3 regions of the Paenibacillus sp. P22 genome follow, and region 2 is predicted to be linked to each of the others. Evidence: riboswitches for the same ligand, from Rfam matches in the RefSeq annotation. Region 2 holds a riboswitch; each other region holds the start of a gene.

Region 1 (3,270 bases), on a different contig from region 2:
TCGTATTCCATATCCCAGATAATATCGCCTGTGCGGTCCTTGAGAGCGAAGTCGATCGCCAGACCGTAGTTGTGGTAGGATTCTCCGCCGCGGGCATGGGTAACGATGGAGCCTCCGCCTTCCCGGCCTTTGCTGTACAGGACATCCTGCTCCGCCGAGCTGCGGAAGCCGTCGGTGATGACGACTTTGATGCCTTTGGCGGCGGCCAGCGAGATAAGCTCGTCCTTTTTCCGGTCGAGCACCGGATGCAGCTGCGTTACGGGAGGCACCTCCCGGTATAGTCCCGGAGGGACGACCCGGTCGAACAGGCGCGGCTTCTCCAGCTTGAACAGGGCTGCGGCTGCCAGTACAAGTCCTGCGGCCAGCAGCAGGCAGCCGAGGCCGTTTCTGCGCCGGGTCTGAGTCCGGCCTGCGGACTTGGGGCTGCGGCCCTTTTGTCCGCCCGTCATGGGGCTTTGCTGCATGAAGGTCTCCTTTGCTCGTTCGCATTGTTCAAGCTTATACGAGCGGAAAGGAAAAAAAGCTTCAGGAAACGGCGGATCGGCATGGAATCCGTTTCCAGCTGGATCAGCGGGGGTAAGGAAAGGAATGGGCTGGAAATTGCAGCCGCCTTGGCGCCGACAAGTCCAAAAAGCAAACAAACCGCTGGCAGCCGCCCCGAAGGGCCGGCTGCTGCGGTTTGCGCAAGGGGGGATCCGGATTCAGGACAGGCTAGTCCACATCGGGACTGCCGTCAACCGTATCGGCTGGATCGTCGGCGTATTTTTCGTACTTGGTGTCGTCCATGATCCGGCGTGCGGACACGTAACGCTTCGTATAGTAGGAATCGCTCAGGCTGCTGATCATGACGCCTTTGCTCGACGAGGAGTGGGCGAACTTGCCGTCCCCGACATAGATTCCGACATGCGAGACGCCGCGGCCGCTCGTATTGAAGAACACGAGGTCGCCCGCCTTGAGATCGGCCTTCGCGACTTTCTTGCCCAAGCCTGCTTGGGAAGCGGAAGAATGCGGCAGGGAGATCTTGAATTGCTTGAATACATAGGACGTGAATCCGGAGCAGTCGAATCCGCTCGTCGTCGTTCCGGCCGTCTTGTACGGCGTGCCGACGAGATCGCTGATGACACCGTCCATTTTGGAATCAGCCGCTGCGCTGCCTACGCCTGCAGTGAACAGCAGAGAGATTCCGAGGATGAGGCTTGCTGCTTTCTTCTTCAAGCTTGAGTTGCTCCTTCCAGAGCCTACGAGGTTAGCTGTGGGGTTCGGTTGAAGGTTCCCTATGATTCCTGCGGCATGCGTGAGAATGACTGGCGACGCCCAAAATCAATTCACCCGGAAAGTGGTTCCCCCGTTTCCATGTTCAACGGAATTCGGCATTTTGAATGATACTGGAAGACATATTCTTGCTTTTCGCCGCTTCTCCTTCCGAAAACGACATTTTCTAATAATTCTCATGTTTCAAAGGGATGAGGACAGCGTTTACATCGCTGTTTATAGGGGAGCTATTCTCCCCGCAGCAGATGATATTGGCGACTCGTCCCGATTTCTGCGCCGTGGCCTGCAAGTCCAAAAAAGCCCCGCCTTCTCCATGAGAAGGCGGGGCTTGCCTGATTCCGCGGCTGGATCAAACGGTATAAAGGACGTCTTCCATCAGGGTAAGCAGCCGGGATCTCATTCCGACCAGCTTCATCAGGGCTTCCTCCTGCAGGCTGCCGGCATCCGGGCTGAGCCGGGCGTGTTCGCTGCTGATCGCCTCAAGGGCCTTGCCGGCGTTGGGGTTCAGGTCGTAATGCTCAAAACGGTAAAGCAGCTCGGCGGTGGATTGGTGGAGCTCTTCATAATAAGCTTGAATTTGTTCGGTCATCGTTCGATTTTCCTCTCTGGTTTGATTATTTTCTCTATTCTGCTGTTCGATGTATGGGGGCGGCTCCGAGAGAGCCGGCGATTGTGTGTGCGGTAAACTGCGCTTACAGCATGCCCATTCGTTGTTTTCATCGCTTGCATCTGTCGATGCCCGTCACATCCGGAGGCAGACAGCGGATGGGGAGCGGGAGCCCGTCAGTCTGCCGAACGCCGGGATTCGATATCTGTGAATCGAGCGGAACGATAGGATTCCCGAATGCCTGAGAAGTTATTAAACCGGCAGGCGCTCTTTGAAAACAAGTCCTAATTGTCAGAGAATTTTCACAATTGTACGATGGAATTATCGCTTTGTCAACTAATGTAACGCGAATCCTCCCAGCAAGCGTACTGTGATGTCAGCAGCCACAAGTCGAGCAGCGTGCGGACCAGATGATAGGCTTGCTGGATGACGAGGGCGGCCAATCCGGCCCATCCCATCGCTGCGGCGCTGAAGCCGGCCCCGATGACGCCGGAGAAGAGGAGCAGGATCAGGCTGAGGCCCGCCATCGGGAGCAGCCGTCTGCAGGCGCCCGACACGGACGCCGAGACTTTGAGCCTGGATACCGCTCCGAACTGGAGGGAGAGGCTGAGCAGATGCAGAATCCCGATCCACAGCAGCCACGCTGCCGCCCAAGGCAAGATGCTGACGGCGATTTCCTGCAGAGAGGAGCCGTTCCTGACTACATCCCATGCCCGGGAGCCCAGCCACCAGAGAGGAGCGGCGGCAAGAAGCGTTTCCGCCCAATAGAGAAGCAGGACCGGCTTCCATGCCTTGCGCATGCCCTGAAGGAATAGGGTGCCGCCTTCATGTCCCGCCGCCGCATGGTGAATGGAATAGAACAGGCCGGCATTGATGAGCGGCGTGACGATCATGCGGGAGAGGAGCAGGGCGGCCAGCGTCCACAGGAACGGCTGGGCGAGATCGGTCTTCATGAGCCGGAACTGGGCTTCCGCCCAGAACAAGGCATCCGCCCCTTGCGAAGGCTCGTTCGCTCCGGGATACCGCCGAAGCAGCGGTCCGATAATGGAGTCGACATAACGGTAGAGGAAAAATCCCCACAACAACCGGTACAGGAACAGGGCGACGGCCACAGGCAGATGTTTGATCGTCAGGCGCCACCCTTGCTTGAGATAAGTAGACACGTTTGAGACTCTCCTCTCTTCGGGCCGCTACCAGGCGAACGCTCCCGCAATCCATTCCAGCGCCTTCACGATGCCGAGGCTGATCCGGACCTCCTGCTTGCGGGGAGCCTCGGCCTTCAGGAAGTTGTTCATCTGCCGGTTGTCCAGTACGTTGGTGCGGTCCGGATCGACCGCGGCCCAGAGCAGCGGGGAGGGAGCGGTCAGCTTGTAGAGCATATCCGATTCCAC
Region 2 (3,270 bases):
CCGATCGCGCGCAGCGCGTCCTCGTCCGTCGCGTCGGCGCATAGCGTATGGGTGAGCAGGGCGCTCATATCGTCCACCAGCTCCTCGCTGCGGTCGATGCCGAGCACCTCATAGCCGAGCTGCATGAGCTCCTTGGCCAGGCTGGAGCCGAATCGGCCCAGTCCGATGACGCAGTACTGCTCTCCTTTTGAACCCTTTCCCATTGTGTCTCTTTATTTCCTTTCCTATCCGATAATAATCTTGCCTTCTGGATTTTTATATAATTCCTTGCCTTGCTTCGGTCTCAGCGCGTAGGCCATCGTCAGCGGCCCAAGCCTGCCGGCGAACATCGTCAGGCTCAGCAGAAGCTTGCTGACATCCTTGAGGCTGGTCGTAATTCCCGTGCTGAGCCCGACGGTGCCGAAGGCCGATACCGTCTCGAACAGAATCCGCAGGAAATCGCGGTCCTCGACGGTGCAGAGCACCATCGTCACGACGAGCACGAGCGCAAGCGACAGCATCGTGATCGTCAGGGCCTTCATGATGCGCTCCTTGGCCAGACGGTAGCGGAACAGGACGATGTCCTCCCTGCCGCGGATCATCGCGCCCATCGCGGCGACGAGCGTCATGAACGTCGTCGTCTTGATGCCGCCGCCCGTCGAGCCCGGCGATGCCCCGATGAACATGAGGATGATCATGAAGAACAGGCTCGCCTGGCGCATCGCGCCGATGTCGAGCGTGTTGGCTCCCGCCGTACGCGTCGTGACGGATTGGAAGAAGGCCGAGAGCACCTTGCCTCCGAAGCCGAGCGGCTCCATCGTTTTGGCGTTGGAATATTCGAAGATGAAGATGACGACAGCTCCGATGACGATCAGGCTGCCCGTGGCCAGCAGAACCACTTTGGAATGGAGGGAGAACCTGCGGTTGTTCCTCCACTCCATCAGATCGGACAGCACGATGAAGCCGAGGCCACCGGTAACGATCAGCGCCATTGTCACGATATTGACGAGCGGATCCGATACATAGCCGGTGAGGCTCCGGTAGTCGCCGAAGATGTCGAAGCCGGCGTTGTTGAACATGGATACGCCGTGGAAGATGCCGAAGTAAACGGCGCGGCCGATCGGCATGTCCGCTGCGAAGCGGACCGCGTACAGCAGCGCTCCCGCCGCTTCGATGACGAGGGAATACAGCAGAACCTTGCGGATCAGCCGGACGATTCCCTCCATGGAGCTCTGGTTCATCGCTTCCTGCAGCAGCAGCCGGTCCTTGAGCGAGATGCGCTTGCGCAGCACGAGGGCGAACAGCGTCGCCATCGTCATGAAGCCGAGCCCTCCGACCTGAATCAGCAGCAGAATGATGATTTGGCCTGCAATCGAGTAATGAGTGCCGGTATCCACGACGACGAGGCCTGTGACGCAGGCCGCCGAGGTGGCGGTGAACAGCGCGTCGATCCATCTCGTGCCCTCTCCGCCGGCCGTGGCGAACGGCTGCATCAGCAGCAGCGAGCCGATGGCGATCATGACGGCGAATCCGGCGACGAGAATGCGCGGAGGCGACAATTTGAAAGCTTGCTTGAATACGGAAGACCATGATTGCATGCCGGCGACTCTCCTTTTGCCTCCATATCCCTGCCGTTCGCGAAGTCCCGGCATCATCGCATGCCGCTTCGAAAGCACAAAAAAAAGCACTGGAAACCCAAGTGCCTGTGCGCCCTGCGAGTCCGGTCAAGCAGCCTCCGAGGTTAGCTGTCGGATTCGGGCATGACGGCTGCCCTATCCGCTCCCGACAGGCTGCCGCCTGCGCCGGAACGGAATTCACCCCAAGCTGCTCCAGGCAGCTATATGGTTCCCCCGTATTCTTTTGGAAATTCGGCTGTTCTATATGGTCGGATTTGATTATATAGGATAGAGGACGGGTTACCAATGTCCCAATCCAAGCTTGCTGGGCGATATGGGGCGGAAAAGAGTGCTGGGACAAGCGCAGCAAGGCGCAATCCTGCCCTTGCTCTTTCTTTTGCGCGAAATCTCGATCTCTCCCTGCCTCGGCATGGATAATTTGAAAGCCGCTGTGGTAAGGTTATAAAAGCTCGCCCTGCAGTCAGGCATCGTCAGGAGGACAATCATGAACAGCTCCGAGTTGGAGAAAAGCTATCGAAAGTACTTTTGGACGGGAATCATTGGAGCCGCCATCTTCCTGATTTTGCAAATCATCCCTTCCTTCGCGGGAGGGCTGTCGGGAGAGGAAGCTTCCGGCAAGCCTGTTCCCAAGGCCGACGCTCAGCAGGCAGCGATGGCTTTCGCCCGGCAGCTGACCGGCTCCGAGCCTCTCACCGCCCATACGGTCCACCAATCCGACCGGGACATCACCGGTTACCTCAGCAAAGAAAAGCTCGCCAAAAAATTCGATGAGGGTCCCGGCAAGATCGTTCCGACCGATACGTGGCAGGTGTCCCTCTCCCTGCCCGAAGGGCAGATGTTCGTCGAGGTCGGCATGTCCAGCGGCCGGGTGATCGGCTGGAAGCAGGTGTTCAAGCCCTCTGCCGGCGAATCCTCGGACGTCCTTGCCCCGAGCGCGGAACAGCTCGACCGTCTCGCCGCCAAGCAAGCCGCCGAGCTCGGCTACGGCAAGCTGGAGAGGGTTGGAGAATCGGCGGGCTACAAGACGGTGTATGCCGTGCAGGGAGGACAGATCGGCCAGGCCCGCCTCACCATCGAGGCCGCTCCGCCATCCGCCGCCGCAGCGGAGTCTGGCGGCAAGACCGTCCTGGCGGAATTCACGCCGCGTTATGAAGTGCCCAAGGATTACCTCGCCTACACGGCGGATCAGGACCGGATCGCCTCCAGCCTGTCGCTGCTGGGCAATCTGCTGCCGAGCGGAATCCTGTTCATTCTCGCCGTCATTTATTCCGTCCTCATGAGGAAGTACAGCTCCTTCCGCCGCCGCGGCTGGGCGATCAGCCTCGTGTTCCTCGGCTTCTATGCCGTCAACAACGTGAACATGCTCGACGGCCTCCGTGCCATGTATGGAGCGCGGCCCAACGCCGAGACCGTCGTCCAGGTCCAGCTCGTCATCACGATGGGCCTCACCTTCCTGCTCGCCCTATCCGCCTACTTCTCCCTCGTCGCCGGGGACGGGTTATGGCGCGCGCAGGGCAGGCGGCTGTGGCTGACCTCCCGCGAGTCCCGCTTCGGAGAGACCGCATGGAGCAGCATGAAGCTCGCCTATGTGCTCGGCTTCATCCTTCTCGGCCTGCAGACCGTTATCCTGGTCGGCCTGTCGGCATTTACCGGA
Region 3 (3,270 bases), on a different contig from region 2:
AATATTTTCGTCACATCCGTGACTTCAATGATCGACAAGCGCTTCACCTCCTCATGGCCTCGCTTGCGGCCAACGCTCACTCGAACTAGTCTATCGAACAATTTATGACACCGTCAACCGTTTTATCCGTATAATAAGTACGTACGGTTTTTTCTGTATATAGTTTATATGCCAAATGCTCCCGTATCCTCTCATATACTCGTTCATTAAGCGCTTTACATTGCCGGGATTGTTTCTTACAATTACTTTGTCAGCCGAGAAGGCGATGAAGGAGCGGACATGATGACCAATGATTTCGCCGGCTTGGAGGCCGCGCAGGAGCAGGCAATCCAGAAGGCGCGCAAGCGCGTGATCGAGTCCATCGGCAAGAACATGGACCTGTACGGCATTACGCAATCTACAGGACTGCTGTATGGGCTGATGTTTTTCCAGGACAAGCCGATGAATCTCGACGAGATGGGCCAAGCGATGGAAATGAGCAAAACGAGCATGAGCACCGGCATCCGCACGCTGGTTGATTTGAATATGGTGAACAAGGTATGGGAAAAGGGTTCGCGGAAGGACTTGTATGAAGTCGAGCGGGACTGGCACCAGACGTTCGCCGATTTTTTTGTCCTGAAGTGGAGAAAGGCCGTGGAGCTCAACCTGATGGCGCTTCGCCGCTCCAAGGCGGAGCTGGACAAGCTGGCCGAGAGCGGCGGCTCGGAAGCCCTGCACGCCCTGATCGGCGGCGATCTGGAGAAGATCCGCCAGGCGATCGACTATTATTTGTGGCTGGACCGGGTCATCGATCTCATGGAATCCGGCGAGATCTTCAAGCATGTGCCGAAGGAAGAGCCTTCAAGCTGAAACCCAAAAAGAAGCCTTCCCCGGCGGGAAGGCTTCTTTTTGGTTGTGCTGCTGAACTGCAGCCGACTGGACAAAAAAAGAGAGACAGGCGGCTCATGCCGCCTGTCTCTCTTCATCCTTCTGGAGCCGTCCGTCATTCCCCGGCGTCGTCGGCCGTTTCTTCCTCTTCGCTCACCATCTTGCTGTAATCCTCGCCCGTTGCGACGCGGCGCGCCGTAACGTAGCGCTTGGCATAGTAGGCATCGTCCAGATCCGTATACCGGACGCCCTTGCTCGAGGAGTGGGCGAACTTGCCGTCTCCGACATAGATGCCGGCATGCGAGATGCCGCGGCCGCTGGTGTTGAAGAAGACGAGATCCCCCGGACGAAGATCATCCTTGTCCACCTTCGTGCCGGCCTTGGCCTGGGACTGGGAGGAGCGTGGCAGCTTCACGTCGAACTGGCCGAAAATATAGCGGACGAATCCCGAGCAGTCGAATCCTGCCGTAGTCGTGCCCCCATACTTGTAGGGAGTGCCGAGAACCTTGCCGATGGATGACTTCAATTCGGTGCTCGCGAATACGCTGGATGATGCGAACACGGCAATAAGAATGAAAGCGGTAATGGACATGATGACTTTCTTCACTGATGGTTCTCCCTCCGGTGCCTACGAAGTTAGCTGATGGGTTCGGTAGAAGGTTCCCTAGAATTCTCTCTTGCAGAATTCATTCACCCCGAGTGGTTCCCCCGTTTTTCTTAGCGAAAATTCGGCATTTATTTGTTTCAAGCCTGTTTGCTATTGGTTAATATTCGTAGTTTTTTGTCGAACTCCTCCCTTTGGATTATTAGAAGTCTTTCATAATTCGACTCTTCCCGATCCGGAGGGCCATTCGACCTTGTTTTTATCGAGATAGAGATGTAATCCGACCCTATCCCGCCATGTAAATTCCTCTCTCCTTATCCTCTTAAGGTACTCTATTCCTATTCGCTAGAAATTTCTCCCTGTTTTCATCCAATTTTCCCCTTTTATCGATAAACACTTTCATTGATAATGAAAGTGCTTTCAATAGATTCGAAAAAAGGAGGCCGGATATCCCCTCTCATTCTTGCTTCGCCCCTATCATCCTATCCTTCAGGAGGTATCGTTCATGTTCAAATCGAACCGCCGCATCGCCGCTTCCGCGCTGAGAGTCTTGATGCTTGCCGTGCTGCTCGCCTTTTCGCTCCTTCCGCAAGGCGCCGCCGTCCAGAAAGCCAGCGCTGCGGATGCATGCAGCGGAGTCGCTGCCTGGAGCTCGTCATCCGTCTATACCGTCGGGCAGAAGGCGGTCTACTCCGGCACGCTCTATGAAGCCAAATGGTGGACGCAAGGCGAGCGTCCGGATCTCGCCGGAGAATGGGGAGCCTGGAAAGCGCTCTCCGTCTGCTCGGCATCCCCTACGCCGACTCCGACGGTAACCCCTGCTCCTTCGGCTACGCCTAAGCCTAGCGCCACTCCGACACCGACGCCGGCGCCGACCAAAACGCCGACGCCGACGGCCACTCCTGTCCCTGCCGGAAAAATCATCGGCGCGTATGTAGCCGACTGGCATTTCCCCGTCATCAGCACCGTGCCGGCCGAAAAGCTGACGCATGTGTTCTACGCCTTCGCCGACGCGACCTCTACCGGTGTCAGCGGAGGGGATACCGGCAAGCTGGCGCAGCTCGTCTCGCTGAAATCCAAAAATCCGAATCTCAAGGTTCTCGTCTCCGTCGGAGGCTGGGGCCGCTCCGCGAGCTTCCCGGCAGCAGCGGCTACGGAAGCTAGCCGCACGGCGTTCGCCAACAGCGCCGTATCCTATATCCGGGCCAATAAGCTGGACGGCATCGATATCGATTGGGAATATCCGGGCTCAGGCGACCGCGCGAACTATACTTTGTTCATCCAGAAGCTCCGTTCGGTTCTGGATTCGGCCAGCTCCGCCGATGGGCGCTCCGCCAACAAATACCAGCTTACAGCCGCCGTCGGCGCTTCCGATTACGGTCTCGGCAACATCGATATCGCCGCGGTCATCCCTTCCTTCGATTTCCTCAACGTCATGACATACGACCTGCAGAACGGCGCGAATACCCATCATACCGCTCTCTACAACTCCCCGATGGCCAGCTACAGCGTCGATTCCGCCATCAAGCTGCTGAAGGGCAAGGGCGCTCCGGCAGCGAAGCTCGTCGCCGGAGGCGCCTTCTACTCCCATGGCTCCGGCGATTACACCTATGATGAGCTCAAGGCGAGCTATATCAACAAGAACGGCTGGACCCGCCAGTGGGATTCCACCGCAAGAGCCCCGTACTTGACGAATTCCAGCGGCGGCTTCCTCAGCTACGACGATGCGGAATCGCTGACGGGAAAAGTAAATTACGTGAAATCCGGCGGTCTCGGCGGCATCATGTTCTGGGAGTACG

What was found. A riboswitch is a leader RNA that binds a small molecule or an ion and turns the genes downstream of it on or off. The one in region 2 is predicted to bind cyclic di-AMP.
Region 1: linked by a shared signal. The riboswitch ahead of BN871_RS16415 (C40 family peptidase) and the one ahead of BN871_RS03865 (TrkH family potassium uptake protein) in region 2 are both predicted to bind cyclic di-AMP.
Region 3: linked by a shared signal. The riboswitch ahead of BN871_RS18385 (C40 family peptidase) and the one ahead of BN871_RS03865 (TrkH family potassium uptake protein) in region 2 are both predicted to bind cyclic di-AMP.

The regions. Positions count from the first base shown of each region.
Region 1 is NZ_CBRA020000117.1:16,222-19,491, reverse strand. Features, by position in the region: gene BN871_RS16420 (M15 family metallopeptidase) at 1-464, opposite strand, end outside; gene BN871_RS16415 (C40 family peptidase) at 712-1,215, opposite strand; cyclic di-AMP (ydaO/yuaA leader) riboswitch at 1,221-1,383, opposite strand; gene BN871_RS16410 (hypothetical protein) at 1,622-1,861, opposite strand; gene BN871_RS16405 (hypothetical protein) at 2,212-3,042, opposite strand; gene BN871_RS16400 (M1 family metallopeptidase) at 3,070-3,270, opposite strand, start outside.
Region 2 is NZ_CBRA020000012.1:22,856-26,125, forward strand. Features, by position in the region: gene BN871_RS03860 (TrkA family potassium uptake protein) at 1-203, opposite strand, end outside; gene BN871_RS03865 (TrkH family potassium uptake protein) at 225-1,577, opposite strand; cyclic di-AMP (ydaO/yuaA leader) riboswitch at 1,696-1,863, opposite strand; gene BN871_RS03870 (CPBP family intramembrane glutamic endopeptidase) at 2,101-3,270, shown strand, end outside.
Region 3 is NZ_CBRA020000138.1:449-3,718, reverse strand. Features, by position in the region: gene BN871_RS18395 (glycine betaine/L-proline ABC transporter ATP-binding protein) at 1-38, opposite strand, end outside; gene BN871_RS18390 (GbsR/MarR family transcriptional regulator) at 280-849, shown strand; gene BN871_RS18385 (C40 family peptidase) at 983-1,474, opposite strand; cyclic di-AMP (ydaO/yuaA leader) riboswitch at 1,478-1,611, opposite strand; gene BN871_RS18380 (glycosyl hydrolase family 18 protein) at 1,977-3,270, shown strand, end outside.